2 regions of the Vallitalea guaymasensis genome follow, and region 2 is predicted to be linked to the other one. Evidence: a T-box and tRNA genes for the amino acid it is inferred to sense, from the RefSeq annotation. Region 2 holds a T-box; the other holds one or more tRNA genes.

Region 1 (3,425 bases), 600 kb from region 2:
AAGATGCCTATTTCTTCTTATGTGGCTGCTATCAGCGTTGGAATAGTTGATGATGAGGAATTATTGGATTTATGTTATGCAGAGGACAGTCATGCGAAAGTTGATATGAATGTTGTTATAACTGATAAAGGAGAATTTATTGAAGTGCAGGGTACAGGTGAAGAATCTCCTTTTACTAGGGAACAGTTGAATAAGTTATTGGATTTGGGTGAAAAAGGAGTAGAGGAGCTTATTAAGTTGCAAAAAGAGGTATTGGAGGATTAATTATTAGTTGGCTAACGTGTGGGTAGAGGAGTGTGTAATAGTTGATTTTTACTTGCCTTACCTTGAGGAGCAGACGGTCTGCGTAAAAATCAACTATTACACAGCTCTAGTGGCTACGGTGGTAGAATAGATATATTCTATAATATTATTAATTAGATTTTACTGGTGATTTAATAGATTATTACTGAAGATAAGAGGAGACGTGTTGATGAAGGAAAAGATTATTTTTGCTACTAAGAATAGGGGAAAGATAAAAGAGATAAATATGATTATGGAGGATACTAATTATGAGGTTATATCTATGGAGGATGCAGGAATAGATATAGATATAGTTGAGGATGGTTCTACTTTCTTGGAGAATGCAATTATCAAGGCTAAAGAAGTTATGAAGATTGCTGATTGTATTGTTATGGCTGATGATTCGGGACTTGAGGTAGATTATCTTGATAAGGCTCCTGGTATTTATTCTGCTAGATTTGGTGGAGAGGATACTTCTTATAGGATTAAGAATAAGATGATTATTGATAAGTTGGAAGGTGTAGAGGAGAAAGATAGGACTGCAAGGTTTGTGTGTGCTATTGCCGCGGTATTTCCTGATGGTGAAGTTTTAACTACTAGAGGTACTGTAGAAGGGATTATTATCCATGAAGAGAGAGGGAGTAATGGATTTGGTTATGATCCTATTTTTTATGTACCAGAATATTCATGTACAACAGCTGAAATGGATAATGAATCAAAAAACAAGATAAGTCATAGGGGTAAGGCTTTAAGAAGTATGAAGGCTAAGATGGAAAGCCATAGAAACGGCTGTAAGTAGTTGTATTTAATATGAAGAAATAGTTAGAGTCATAAAACGGAGAGAATATATGAAGATACTTGTAATTAGTGATACACATGGAAATTTGAGAAATGTAATAAAAGTAATTAAAGATACAAAAGATATAGATAGAATAATTCATTTGGGTGATTATGAGAGAGATGTTGAAGAACTAGAGATAATTTCTAATGTACCTATAGATTTTGTGCCTGGTAATTGTGATTTTAATTCTTATGCACCTAGAGAAAAAATACTTGATTTTTATGGCTTGAAAATATTTATTACTCATGGACATTACTATGATGTTAAATGGGAGTATGATACTATATTAAAGGCTGCTAAACAGAAAAAGGTAGATCTTGTGCTATTTGGACATACACATGTATCATTAGTAGAGAATATAGATGATATTACAATTATTAATCCTGGCAGTATTTCATTGCCAAGAGATGGTAAAGGTTGTAGTTTCGGTATATTAGAGATAGAAAATAACGGTAAATTCCATATTACAATAAAAAAAATGGAAAAAAAACAAAAAAACTATTGACATTTGTTTGAAGCGTGTGTATAATAACTCTTGCGTTCGAAAAAGGACAGCAAATATCATAAGCAACGGGGTGTGGCTCAGCTTGGCTAGAGCGCTTGATTTGGGTTCAAGAGGCCGCAGGTTCGAATCCTGTCACCCCGATACCTTATGCGGGTGTAGTTCAATGGTAGAACACCAGCCTTCCAAGCTGGATACGTGGGTTCGATTCCCATCACCCGCTTTGTAATTAGAAATGATTACAGACAAGGCATTGAACTTGTGATGTGCCTGTAGCTCAGTAGGATAGAGCAGTGGCCTTCTAAGCCACGTGTCCGGGGTTCGAATCCCTGCAGGCACGCTAGGCAATTAAATATAAGTTGCTAAATATATGGTGGGTATAGCTCAGTTGGTTAGAGCGCAAGATTGTGGCTCTTGAGGCCGTGGGTTCGAATCCCATTACTCACCCTATAATATTAATGGGTAGTCGCCAAGCGGTAAGGCACTAGACTTTGACTCTAGTATGCGTAGGTTCGAATCCTGCCTACCCAGTTTTGGGCTACTAGCTCAGTTGGCTAGAGCACTGGACTCTTAATCCAGGTGTCCTGGGTTCGAATCCCAGGTGGCTCATGGCTTACAAAAAAAGTAAGAAAAAAATAAAAAAATTACTTGACATAATTAAATAATTGTTATATTATTGTATAGGTAATTTACACAATGCGCGGATGTGGCGGAATTGGCAGACGCACTAGACTTAGGATCTAGCGCCTAACGGCGTGGGGGTTCGACTCCCTTCATCCGCATTGATAAAAGCACTTGGTATCCAAGTGCTTTTTGCTTGTATGCATATATATCATATTAATATAAATATATATGCAATGAACATGAGTATAAAATTTTTCTTCATTAATTAAATATGATTATAATTGAGTATCCAAAAAACGAATGTTTTCTTCTTTGCATAAGTTACTATTATGAAATCTAGTATCAAATGTTACTTCTTTCACAAACCAACTAGGCGGGATAAAACTGTTTGCTGACTCTTCGCTATCAAATTCCACTTCTGCCATGATTAATCCTTCTAATTTATCATTAAAAATGTCAAGTTCTACAGTCAATGATTTATCAAGAGGAATATAATATCTTTTTTTACTTATTATATTATGATCTACTTTGGATTTTAAAGTATTATATTGCTCCATTGAGATTTTATCTTCAAATTCTTGTCTTATCATTAAACCAGAGGATTTATAGGTTACATAGTAAGATTCATCAGTTTTTCTAATTCTGATGACAGGATTGGTACAGATGTAACCTTGTTCTATATTAATATGTGGGTATTTTGTTATTTTGTCTAAGGGTAGGTTAATGAGATACTTTTTTTCTATTTCCATGAAGCTAATCTGATCCTTTCTATTTAAAATGGTATTCTATCAATTATTAAGATATATAATAGTTTTTGTGCATTTATAATTTATTACATGCTATAAGCCTATAAATAGTATATAGATTATCAACATTATAATACTGCAATAGAAAAATGTAGTGGTTGAACTATGCTTCTTTGGTGCGTAGAGATATTTTTCTTTTAAAAACTCTTTTATTTCCTGTTTAGATTTTAATGCGTATTCTTGCTGTAGACGATATTTGTATTTTTTTGAAACGGATGCTCTATAATGTTTAGTAGAGTATTTAAAAACATTGAAAGTGCCTTGATCATCAATGAATACGATTCCGGTAATAATAAAGATAAGTAGATTAACCAAAAATAGTTTCTCTAAAAAAATATGAAATAGAGTTATTGAATGGGTTGTTAATCTT
Region 2 (3,425 bases):
TGTTTATGTAATAAGTTCCTTGATATTTGCTTTGTTACAATTTTTTATTTCCTTGATTACAAAAGGAAATCTAGTAGAAGGTATACCAATTAATTTTGCTACTTTTAGTAATCTGTTTACTACTTTTATTTTAAGTTTATTGATTCAACTTTTTATAAAGCTTAATTATAAAAGTGATTCTAAAAATGGTGGAATTAACGCTTTTAAGAATACTTATAGAATAATGGGATTAATAGGAATTATTATCATATTAGTAGCTCTTATAATGGGATTTGGTAACTATAGTAAGCATGGTATATTGATAATTATTGCTATAATACTTATGTTACCTAATATGATTGCTTACAGTTTCTTTTATATGATAGGTCTTACAATGGAATTTAATGATAAACTTCAAGAAGCATTGAGTAAATATATTAATATTGATTTGACTTTTGAGAATAATATGTATATTAGATATTTAGCAATTATCATTTTTGCTTTGATTGTTGCCTATATAGTGTTTAAAATGGATAAAGATAAGTTAATAAGAAATGCTATTATATATTCAGTTTCACTAGGTATTTTTATGGGAACTTTAGGGTACTGTTCAAGTATCAATTTTATTGATATTAAATTTATTGGTAGTATTGAATTCAGTGTCAGCAACATTTTCTTGTCAGCTTTTATACCTTTTGTTACTGTATGGATTATAGTTTTAATATATTATTTGATTAAAAAGGTTAAAGATGTTATTAAAGAATAGTAGTAATATTGCAAGTAAGTCAGAAAAAGTATTTTGTTCTGACTTGGCTTTTGCAAAATAGTATATGTATATGTTTCGCCAGCTACTTGTTCGTCCTGAACAAAAAGCTGGGTTCGGCGTCCTGCCTCACTACTTCACATATACATATACTATTTTGCTTCCAAATAATCGTAAGTATAATCACAAAACACTTTTTCTTTTAATTAACATAACTATAGATTATAATTTATATAGAAATATAAAAATTACACGCCTTGACAAAAATGATATTCTACATTAGAATCATATAATAAATAGTAATTAAAATTTAATTATAGATATTTGATGTTGAAGAGAACTAGTAGATATTGATGTATCATTTCAGAGAGGGAGTTATAGCTGGGAAACTTCTATGAGACCAATATTGAACCTATCTTGGAATTCTGTATGAAAATGCAGCGGTTACCTTACGTTATAAGGTCACGAGATAATAATTGTATTTTTTGATTATTAACTAGGGTGGTACCACGAATATAACTTCGTCCCTTTTGGGATGGAGTTTTTTTAATATATAGATATAGAAGGAGAGTGAAACTATGGCTAAGAAAGATAAGTTTGTAGAAGCAATTACATCAATGGATGAAGATTTTGCTAAATGGTATACTGATGTAGTTAAAAAAGCTGAGCTAGTTGATTATTCAAGTGTTAGAGGATGTATGGTTATAAAGCCTTATGGTTATGCCATATGGGAATTACTTCAAAGACAATTAGATGACAGATTCAAGGCGACTGGACATGAGAATGTTTATATGCCAATGTTCATACCAGAGAGTTTACTTGAAAAAGAAAAGGACCATGTAGAAGGTTTTGCTCCAGAAGTAGCTTGGGTTACACATGGAGGAACAGAAAAATTGACTGAAAGATTATGTGTAAGACCAACTTCAGAAACATTATTCTGTGAACATTATTCTAATGAGATTCAATCCTATAGGGATTTACCTAAGTTATACAATCAATGGTGTTCTGTAGTTAGATGGGAAAAGACTACAAGACCATTCCTACGTTCATTAGAATTCTTATGGCAGGAAGGTCATACAGCTCATGCTACAGCTGATGAGGCAATGGAAGAGACAATTAATATTCTTAATCTATATGCAAAATTCTGTGAAGATGTTCTTGCTATACCAATGATCAAAGGGCAAAAAACAGATAAAGAGAAATTTGCAGGAGCAAAAGCAACTTATACTATTGAAAGTTTAATGCACGATGGAAAAGCTCTTCAATCTGGTACATCTCATAATTTTGGTGATGGATTCGCTAAGGCTTTTGATATTACTTATACAGATAGGGACAACAAATTATCTCATGTTCATCAAACATCATGGGGAGTGTCAACAAGATTACTTGGTGGTATAATAATGGTTCATGGAGATGATAACGGATTGATTCTTCCACCAATGATTGCTCCAACACAAGTTATTATCATACCTATCATGCAGAAAAAAGAAGGGGTACTTGATAAAGCTAATGAAGTGAAGGAAGCTCTTAGCAAATTTGCTAGAGTTAAGATTGATGATTCTGATAAGAGTCCTGGATGGAAATTTAGTGAACATGAAATGAAAGGTATTCCTCTAAGAGTCGAATTAGGACCTAAAGATATAGAGAAAAATCAGGCTGTAATTGTAAGAAGAGATACTAGAGAGAAATATTTTGTATCTCTTGATGAACTAGAAACAAAAGTAACTGAGCTTTTAGAAGATGTACAAAAAAGTATGCTTGAAAAAGCAAGAATCCATAGAGATAAACATACCTACACTGCAACAACTATGGATGAATTATCGGATATAATGAACAATAATCCAGGTTTTGTAAAAGCAATGTGGTGTGGTGATACTGCCTGTGAAGAAAAGATAAAAGAAGAAACAGGTGCTACATCTAGATGTATCCCATTTGAACAGGAAGAAATTTCGGATGTGTGTATTTGCTGCGGTAAACCAGCTAAAAAAATGGTTTATTGGGGTAAGGCATATTAATTTAATTCTTTAATGGGCTATCTGATATAGTTATAAATATGTATTAAAGGAATAGCCAATATCCTTTTAAGCGTAGGATTGGTTATTCCTTTTCCTTTTAATTATTTTGTGCTGACTAATATATAAGGTAGAATCCTTAATATATGATTCTACCTTAATATTAATATTTATTTTTATTTTGTTAACTTAACTAATTCTCCATTTACTTGGATATTTATTTCATCCGGATCCAAATATTTATTGTTAAATAGGAATAAATTCCAGGACTTATCACTTAATGTTAAATCAGTTTTAATCTTTCTATCATACACCTCTAAATAAGCATTAATTTCTTTTTTATCCTTATTTATAAATGATTCATACTCATCATCAAATTTTAATTTTAGGCTATCAGTTTCAATCATCTCCTTAGTTCCTAATAAATCTTCTGCGTATAAGTCAATTGCATAAAAACCATCAGGTTCTATTGTCATGATATTACTTAATATTTCCATTTCATTTTTAGTACCAGTTATATCATTAACTAAATCAGCCAAATCAAAGTTGTTTGACATTTGTGGTTGAACTATAGCTATAAACAGAATATTATCAGATGAAACACCTGAATAAATCACAGAAAAACTACTTATGTTGTCTTCTAAAAATTGTCTTTTCTCATCTATCCATTT

Evidence for each region. The T-box of region 2 lies ahead of proS (proline--tRNA ligase). A T-box ahead of a tRNA ligase gene usually reads a tRNA of that ligase, here a tRNA-Pro.
Region 1: it encodes a tRNA-Pro, which carries the amino acid that the T-box ahead of proS (proline--tRNA ligase) is inferred to sense. The anticodon was not compared.

What each region holds. Positions count from the first base shown of each region.
Region 1 is NZ_CP058561.1:1,468,040-1,471,464, reverse strand. Features, by position in the region: gene rph (ribonuclease PH) at 1-264, shown strand, start outside; gene HYG85_RS06750 (XTP/dITP diphosphatase) at 473-1,081, shown strand; gene HYG85_RS06745 (metallophosphoesterase family protein) at 1,131-1,628, shown strand; tRNA gene HYG85_RS06740 (tRNA-Pro) at 1,695-1,769, shown strand; tRNA gene HYG85_RS06735 (tRNA-Gly) at 1,778-1,848, shown strand; tRNA gene HYG85_RS06730 (tRNA-Arg) at 1,892-1,965, shown strand; tRNA gene HYG85_RS06725 (tRNA-His) at 1,999-2,072, shown strand; tRNA gene HYG85_RS06720 (tRNA-Gln) at 2,085-2,156, shown strand; tRNA gene HYG85_RS06715 (tRNA-Lys) at 2,161-2,234, shown strand; tRNA gene HYG85_RS06710 (tRNA-Leu) at 2,326-2,407, shown strand; gene HYG85_RS06705 (CYTH domain-containing protein) at 2,525-2,998, opposite strand; gene HYG85_RS06700 (DUF3899 domain-containing protein) at 3,089-3,425, opposite strand, start outside.
Region 2 is NZ_CP058561.1:2,065,220-2,068,644, forward strand. Features, by position in the region: gene HYG85_RS09280 (hypothetical protein) at 1-745, shown strand, start outside; T-box leader at 1,064-1,274, shown strand; gene proS (proline--tRNA ligase) at 1,321-2,757, shown strand; gene HYG85_RS09290 (hypothetical protein) at 2,931-3,425, opposite strand, start outside.